DNA from 2 places in the Corallococcus silvisoli genome. Region 1 is predicted to be linked to the other one. Evidence: riboswitches for the same ligand, from Rfam matches in the RefSeq annotation. Region 1 holds a riboswitch; the other holds the start of a gene.

The links. A riboswitch is a leader RNA that binds a small molecule or an ion and turns the genes downstream of it on or off. The one in region 1 is predicted to bind cobalamin.
Region 2: linked by a shared signal. The riboswitch ahead of GTY96_RS26550 (TonB-dependent receptor plug domain-containing protein) and the one ahead of GTY96_RS35585 (acyl-CoA thioesterase) in region 1 are both predicted to bind cobalamin.

The regions. Positions count from the first base shown of each region.
Region 1 covers NZ_JAAAPJ010000028.1:67,461-71,665, forward strand. Annotated here, with positions in the region: gene GTY96_RS35570 (TIGR04013 family B12-binding domain/radical SAM domain-containing protein) at 1-468, opposite strand, end outside; gene GTY96_RS35575 (type VI immunity family protein) at 530-1,447, opposite strand; gene GTY96_RS35580 (hypothetical protein) at 1,444-2,253, opposite strand; cobalamin riboswitch at 2,348-2,560, shown strand; gene GTY96_RS35585 (acyl-CoA thioesterase) at 2,735-3,151, shown strand; cobalamin riboswitch at 3,187-3,403, shown strand; gene GTY96_RS35590 (aminotransferase family protein) at 3,834-4,205, shown strand, end outside.
Region 2 covers NZ_JAAAPJ010000014.1:116,187-120,391, reverse strand. Annotated here, with positions in the region: gene GTY96_RS26565 (MarR family winged helix-turn-helix transcriptional regulator) at 91-639, opposite strand; gene GTY96_RS26560 (ComEA family DNA-binding protein) at 915-1,229, opposite strand; gene GTY96_RS26555 (hypothetical protein) at 1,265-1,507, opposite strand; cobalamin riboswitch at 1,774-2,012, shown strand; gene GTY96_RS26550 (TonB-dependent receptor plug domain-containing protein) at 2,073-4,094, shown strand; gene GTY96_RS26545 (MXAN_6577-like cysteine-rich protein) at 4,075-4,205, shown strand, end outside.

The sequences.
Region 1 (4,205 bases):
GTGCTGCACGAGCTTGCCGTCCTTCAGGTGCGCGGTGCCGTGCGTCGTGCGCGGGTCCTCGCCCTGGAGGACGCGGACGAGCAGGGCGCGCAGGGTGTGTTCGCCCTCGCCCACGGCGACGAGGTCGAAGCCGGCCTGGAGCGTCTGAAGCGTCTCCGCGGTGGCGTGCACGCCGCCCGCGATGCAGAGCACGTCGCGGCCCTCCAGCCGTTCGCGCACCCAGTGCAGCTCCTCCACGGAGGGGCCGAAGCTGGCGGAGTAGAAGGACCACGCGGCGACGACGGTGTCGCCCGCGTCCGCGCGCTCGCGCACGGTGTCCAGCAGGGCCTCGCGGCTGCGCGGGAAGTGCAGCGACACGTCGGAGAGCGCGGGGTCGGCCTCCACGGCGCCGGCGAGCACGGTGAAGGCGTACTTGCCCGGGTACTGGTAGCTCAGGACGAGCGAGACCTTGCGAGGCGTCAGCGACATGGCGGCCCGGGATGATGCCACAGGGCCCGCGTGCGACGGGGCACGCTCGGCCGGTGCGCGGTCAGAGGAAGCGGCGCTCCCACTGGCGGACCTCGGCTTCGGTGAGGTCCCCCCAGGAGCCCCGGTGTGCGTAGAGCCAGGGCTCCAGCACGCGGGCGAGCTCGCGGTACGCGGGCAGTGTGTCACCCGCGTCCAGATCCCCTGCTTCGGGCGCGGGGCCCAACGAGACGACGGCCCGGTCCGGGGAGAGTGACTGGACCTGGGTCGCGGGAGCGTGCAGCCGGGAGCGCAGTCCCTCCGCGCCGCCCAGCTCCTGCAACACGGGCGGGCCCAGGAAGGTGAGCCATGCGGGGGCGCGGACCTTCGTGCCCAGGTGCAGCGCGAGCTGGTCCAACTGGTTCAGGTCGAAGCCCGGATGGCGCCGGGTGGTTTCGCGCAGCAGCGGCGTGAGGGTCCGGGTCCAGGCATGCACTTCGAGCGACAGGCCCGCATGCCCTGAGTCCCAGGGCAGCGCACGGCCCAGGTCGATGGCCAGCGCACGGATCCACTCCGGCCCGCGCTCGGCCAGGAACTCGGTGGGCAGCCGGAACTCCAGCGTGCAAGTGCTCTCCGGATAGGCCTCGTGGAAGCTGGCCGAGTCACTTCCTCTCCCGTGATACCTGAATGCGACTCCCGTCGCGGAGTGCGACAGCTCGTTTGCCTCAACGAAGCAAGAGGGGCTCAGGATCCGCTTCTGGAGCTCCGCCTCTCCCTCCGCATCCAGCTCCGGCCAGTCTCCGGTGTAGCAATCCCAGAACCAGCGCAGCCGTCGCGGTTCGACGGCCCGCCGGTAGCGCTCCTGCGCACGCCAGAGGGCAGGAGCGATCTCTTCGTGAGGCGCGCGCAGATAGAAGGCGATGCTGATCCCCTCCCTCATGAGGACCACGGTCGTCCCTTCAATCTCCATCGATTCACGAACTGTCGGCACCTGCTCGTTCATTGGGTGATTCCCATGTTGGGGGATACCAGGAGAGGGGCCCGTTCGCTCGCCAAGAGGTCCTGGTACACAGCATTCTGCGGCCTGTCGGCGAAGGGGCTTGCCGGCGGATAGGTGTCCCATCTGGCATCGTTGGTCGCCGGGCACGGGAACTTGAAGTCGTAGAGGGCCTGGACCTTCAGGGGGTTCCCGAGCGCGTGCAGCACCACATCGGGCGCGATGCTCCCCACCAGCAGGTGGAACTGCCCGGCCGCGAGCCACCGCGCCACCTCCTCCGGGTCCAACCACCGTATCCGCCCTGTCTTCGCGTCCCGCAGGTAGCGCGGCTCCAGGCTGAACCGCCCCGCGTCCGTGTCACCCAGGGCCCGCTGCACGCACTCCAGTGCCGCCGCGTGCTTGGCCTCTCCCAGTTGCATCGCCCGCGTCACCTGTCGCCCATTCGCGTCCACCACCTTCTCCCGGCACACCTCCGGCGAGGTCCGCTTCCCCGGCCCCAGCATCCGCTCGTTCACTTCGAAGTTCGCCTGCTTCGCGCACTCCACCAGCGCCCGCTCCACGCGCGCCACCTCCGCCGCTTCCCACAGGCGCATCATCGCGGCGGCCTGGCCGGCCCGCGCGGCCGCCCGCGACAGCCACGGCAGCACCGCGTCCTCACCCACCTGCGACGCGCACGCCGGGCTTCGCAGACATCCGGCCGTCGCGGAGTCCATCGACGCCTGTGAATAGCTCCGGGGCGCCCTCACCTCCGGCCCCGCGCACGCGGTCCACAGGAGGTAGCACAGCCACCACATCCTTCGGAGAGGAGTCACGTCGTGCCTCCTCGCACGAAAGCGCGAGCGCCTTCAACCCAACGCACTCGTGGACACTTGGCGGATGTGAACCGCGCGGCTAGCGTGCCTCCCGCCGACGGTGCCTCGCGGGAGTCCGCGAGGTTTAGCAAGGGAATCCGGTGCGAATCCGGAGCTGCCCCGCAGCGGTGAGTGGGAACGAACGCTGTCACACGCACTGGTCCGGAGTCGGACTGGGAAGCGACGGCCAGTAGACGCCACGGAGGCATCCCCATCAGGTGGGGAGCGCTCCGGAAGCACGCCCACGAGTCCGAAAACCTGCCTTCGGCCCCTGCGGAGGATCGTCTCCGACAGGGCGGTACCCCGGCCCCTCGCGGGAAGGTCCGGTCATCCCTCGCGGTCCCGTGCGTCCGCCACCGCCCGCGTCCCGGGCCCGGGAGCCGTGTGTCCCGGATCCGACGGCGCTCGGCGCTGGCGGCACCGCACGCCAGGAGTCCTTGCCATGACGTCCCCTTCTTCTTCCCTCCCTCCGTCCGCCACCGAGACCCGCATGGTCGACATGGTCTTCCCCGACCAGACCAACCACTACGGCACGCTCTTCGGCGGACAGGCGCTGCGGCTGATGGACATGTCCGCGTTCATCACCGCCAGCCGCTACGCGCGACGCACCGTCGTCACCGCGTCCAGCGAACGCGTGGACTTCCACACCCCCGTGCGCCAGGGCCAGCTGGTGGAGCTGGTGGGCCGCGTCGTCGCCACCGGCCGCACCTCCCTCACCGTGGACGTGGAGCTCTACTCGGAGGACCTGCTGTCCGGCGCGCGCCTGCTGTGCACGCGCGGGCGCTTCATCCTGGTCGCGCTCGACGCGGAGCGGCGTCCCACCGCGGTGCCGCCGCTCGCGCCGGAGAACCAGACATGACAGACATTGCCTTGACACCTGAAACAAGCCGGGCGTATAGACGACGCCATGCTGGTGCCTGGGTTTACCCAGGCTGAAAAGGGAACCCGGTCCGAATCCGGGGCTGCCCCGCAGCGGTAGGTGAGAACGACCGCCGTCCATGACACTGGAGCCCGTGTGGGCCCCGGGAAGTGACGGCCAGTAGGAACCCCGGCCCGCCTCACGCCGGACGCGCTCACAAGCCCGAAGACCTGCCCGCATCCGGCCCGTGGGAGACATCCACGGACGGTTCGACCTGGAGCCCCGAGGGAGGGCGGGAAGGTCCGAGCGCAAGCCCCTGTCTTCACAGGGATTTTCGCCTCGGCACACTCCCCTTCTCCCTTCGTGTCTCCAGCCACCCGCGGGGGTGGGGGTCGGTGTCTTCGGGCCCGTCCATGGCCCGGGTGCGCGGCGTCGCACCGGGACACCTCGCCTCCTCCTTCGTGGGTCACTGGCCGGGCGACGCGGGTCGCCCGTTAGGACGAGCGATGCGTGGAGTGCGGCGAAGACAGCGCGAAGCAGTGACAGGACGCGGAAGCCAGACACGGCACGGGAGGCCCCGGGCGCGGCGCGCCTGACGCCTCTTCGCGCATTCCTCCTCTCAATTCCTTTCATCCACCGCGAGCGCGCCCTCCACGCGCGCCGCCTGGGGAGACGTCTGTCTTTGAACGCCATCCGCTACCCGGACGGGAACGTGCTCCTGCGCAACCTGTCGCGCGAGTTCCCCGTCGTGACCCACGGCCAGGGCATCTACCTGTACGGCGCGCAGGGCCGCCGCTACCTGGACGGCTCCGCGGGCGCGCTGGTGGCCAGCGTGGGCCATGGCAACCGCGAGGTCGCGGACCGCGTCCATGAGCAGCTCCTCCAGGTCGCGTACGTCAACGGCACCCACTTCACCACCGAGGTGACGGAGGCCCTGGCCACCCGGCTGTGCGAACACGCGCCCCAGGGACTCAAGCGCGCGGCCTTCCTGGGCTCCGGTTCGGAGGCCATCGAGGCGGCGGTGAAGTTCGCCCGGCAGCTCTGGGTGGAGCGC
Region 2 (4,205 bases), on a different contig from region 1:
GGCAGGGTTCGGGGGACAACGCGGAAGGAGGACCCCGGACCTCCCCCGCCCGGTGGGAACGACCGGAGGGCAGGGGAGCGGGATGGACGCTCAGCCTTCGGCGGTGGGCTTGGACGGCGTCTCCGCGGGGGTGTCCTCGTGGGGCGCGGAGAGCCCGCCCAGCTCCTCGGCGAGCGCGGTGAGCACCTCCTGGGTGAAGACGATGCGGTCGCGGGGCATGCGAGCGAGCACGCGCTGCACGGCGGACTCGACGGTGCCCTCGGACGGGATGTCCAGCGAGCGGCCGGCGTCGGTGAGCGCGAAGAGCGCCTTGCGGCCGTCCAGCGGATCCGACTTGCGCTCCAGCAGGCCGCGCTTCTCCAGGCGCTTGAGCACGCCGGTGAGCGTGCTGGGGTGCACATGCAGGATGTTCGCGAGCGTGCCGGCGGTGATACCCGGGAAGCGTCCGACCAGACGGATGACCAGGCGCTGAGGGCCGGTGAGCCCCAGCGTGGACTCCATCCGCTTCGACGTGGATTGCAGGCCGTGGTCCACGGCCCAGAGCAGGCGCATGAACTCCAGCACTTCACCCAGTTGCGGTCCCCGGGACTTGCTGCCGTCCGGGCCTGCCATCGACTCCGGGGCTTGAGTGTCCTTCATGGGCGCATCCTCCCTCACCTACGGCCTCCCTGTCTTTCTACGGTGGTCCAACCTGTTTGGTGTGTCCTAGCGCGTCGGCCCGGCCGTTCCAGCAAAATCAGGATGGGATGAACGGCGCAGGACGGGGCTGCCCGCCTGGAGCCGGGACTGGCGTCATGACGCATCGGGGCGTCCAGGGGAGAGGCTTCAGAGGGAACGAGGGCCGCCACCCCGGGCATGCCGGAGCCCGGAGGCAGCGGCCCTCACGAGCCTGACTCAACCGATGGTTGTGTTTGTCATGGGTTCGTGACGTTTCCCTCCCTTCCCGGCGGCTGGGGGGCGGGGACCTTCTCCTGCTTGAGCGTCGTGGGGCCGCTGAGCGCCAGGTGCGCGCGCAGCTTGAGGAACTTCTTCTTGCCGAAGCCCTTGACCCGGACCAGCTCCTCGACGCGACCGAAGGGCCGCTTCTTGCGGTGCTCGAGGATGCGCTGCGCCGCCTTCTCACCCACGCCCGGCAGCAGGTCCAGCTCCGCCGCCGAGGCTTCGTTCAGGTTCACCACCCCCACGTATTGCGTGCGGGAGCTGGCGGCGTCCGAGCGCCCCGACCCCATCAGCACGCAGCCCAACACCCACGCCCAGGCCCACTTCACGAGTGGCCCCCCACGCCCGCCTCCAGCGCCGGCTCGCCCGCGAAGCGCCCGCCCGCCGCCGTGTCGCGCTTCTCCGCCGCCTCGCGTACGTGCAGCTTCCCGTCCAGCGGCAGCACGTCCAGCAGCACGTTGAGCGAACCGTCCTTGTTGACGAACGCGCTGCCAGCGCGCACCCAGATGCTCCCGCCCTTGCCCTCGCGGATGGAGAACACCGCCAACCGCTTCCCCGCCATCAGCATCGACACGCTTCCCCCTTCAGACTCCCGCGCCACCACGGCCCGGGCACCTCGCTGGCTCGACCGCCTGAGGTCGCGTCCGGGCATGAGCAGTCCGCATGCCAGCGGCGCCTTGCTCGGGGACGTGGCCCTCGCACCGTGCGGCGGTGCACGAGGCGTCCACGCGGAGGGATGGGCGCGGATGCTCCAGCGTGGGTCTTGTCAGGTGAGAGACGTGGCGGGTCGGGACGCGCACGGGCCGCGCCTTGACGGGCTACAGGTGACCTCCTAGAAGGGCCGGGCCCTTGGGTGCCCATGCCGGGCTTTCAAGAGGGAAGCCGGTGCGAGTCCGGCGCGGTCCCGCCACTGTGAACGGGTCGCCCTGAGGTCCAGGGCTGGAAGCCTCGGCTGTCACCACTTCCGCGTCAGGACGCGGAGGGAAGGTGGAGGGTTCCTTCCAGAAGGGCGCGGTGTGCGCCCACGTCTGGAGTCCGTGAGCCAGGAGACCTGCCCGGGGGTGCGGCCGTGTCCTCAAGGAGGACCCGCCGTGAGGCCTTCTCTCTTCGAGGAAGAGAGCGGAAGGCGGAGCATGTGGCGCTCGCTTCTCGCCCGGGCCGCGTGGGTCCTGGGGCTCGGCTTCCAGGGACCCGCTCAGGCCGGGCAGGAGCCCGCTGCGTCCGAAGCCACGCCCCCCGGGTCCGCTGCTTCCGAGGCGGAGGCGCCCCTCCCCGAGTTCATCCTCCCCACGGTGGACGTCATCGGGAGGGTGGTGCCCGACGCGCCTCCCGACTCCGTGCGACGGCGCGACCCCACGGGGGCCATCACCGTCATCGACGCCCGTGAGCGCGCGGGCGAGGCGCGCGACACCGCCGAGCTGCTGGGGGGCTCGGCGAGCCTCGTCGTGCAGGACGCCGGGGGCTACGGCCAGGGCAAGAGCCTGGTCGTGCGCGGCGCGTCGTCCAATGGCGTGCTGGTGTTCCTGGATGGGATTCCGCTCAACGGCGCGGGGGGCGTCGCGGACCTGTCGCTCATCCCCGTCGCGCTGTTGGAGCGGATGGAGATCCTCCGCGGCGCGGCCGGGGCCCGCTATGGCGCGGGGGGCCTGGGCGGCGCGGTCAACCTCGTCACGCGCGCGCCCGCGTCACGGCTGCTGTCCAGCGGCGAGGTCACCTACGGCAGCTTCGACACCGTGATGGGACATGTCGCCGCGTCAGGCGCGTTGCTCGACGGGCAGGCGCTGGTGCTGCTGCACGGGGGCCGCTCGCAGGGGGACTTCAGCTACCGCGTCGACGAGTTGCCCGCGCTGGATGACAACCCGCTCACGCAGGAGGTGCGCACGCGCAACGATGCCCGCGGCGGCGGCGCGCTGCTGAAGTACCAGCGGAGCCTGGACAGCGGCGGACGCGTGGACGCGCTGGCGGAGCTGTCGCTGGAGGACCGCGCGATCGCCGGCACGGTGCAGAACCCGACCGAGTCCCGCCGCCAGGACCAGACGCGCCTGTCGCTGGGCGCGCGTTGGAGCCGCCCCTTCGGAGACACAGAGGAGGGCAGCGCTCGCGGCTTCTTCCGGCGCGACTGGCTGGATGTCACCGGCGGCGCGATGGGGCTCGATGCCGGCGCGCAGCACTACACCGTGGGCGGCGCGGAGGTGGAGGGTCGCGCGGTGGTGGGGCGCAACGCGCTCGCCGTGACGCTCGCCGCCTCGTCGGAGGCCGTCACGCAGGCGACGGGTGCCCAGGCGGCGTCGTGGTGGCGCGCGAGCGTCATGGCCATGGACGAGCTGTCCCTGTTCTCTGAACGCATGAAGCTGGTTCCGTCGCTGCGCGTGGAGCGCGTGGGGCACTACTCGCTGCTGTCTCCCAAGCTGGGCGCGAGCGTGGACCTGGGCCACGGCTTCGGCGTGCGCGCCAACGCGGGCCAGTCCCACCGCGCGCCCTCGTTCCTGGAGCTCTACATCCGCCAGGGACTGCTGTTGCCCAACCCGGAGCTGAAGCCCGAGCGCGCCCTGTCCGTCGACGCCGCGGGCCTGTGGCACGACGGCACCTGGAGCGTCACCGCGGGAGGCTTCGCGGCGGTCTACGAAAACCTCATCGCCTATGAGCTGTATCCGCCGATGCTCGCGAAGCCCTACAACTTCGCCGCCGCGCGCGTGTGGGGCGCGGAGGTGGAAGCGGAGGCCCGGCCGCGCACGTGGCTGGTCGCCACCACGAGCTACGCGTGGACCCGCACACAGAACCGCTACGGCGACCCGCGCTATTTCGGCAAGGAGCTGCCGTATCGCCCGCGCCACAAGTGGGTGGGCCGGCTGCGCGTGGGCCCGGACTGGCTCAACGGCCGCACGGAGGTGCTGGTCCAGTCCGCGCAGTTGATCAACCGCGTGGGGGAGGCCCGGCTGTCGCTGCCTGCACGCACCTGGGTGAGCGTGGGCGCCTCCAGCACCTTCCTGCGCCGCCCGGACCTCACGGTGTCGTTCGACGTGAAGAACCTGCTCGATGCCCGGACCGCGGATTACACCGGCATGCCGCTGCCGGGCCGGGCCGCCTACGTGACGTTCGCCGTGGCGCTCGAACCCTCTGCCCCCAAGGACTCCCATGTCGCGTCCCCTCCTTGATGCGCGGCTCGCGCTCGTGTTGCTGGCCCTGGTCCTCACCGGCTGTCCGGAGGAGAAGGTGCTGTGCACGTCCGGCCTGAGCGTCTGTGGCGCCGAGTGCGCGGACCTCCA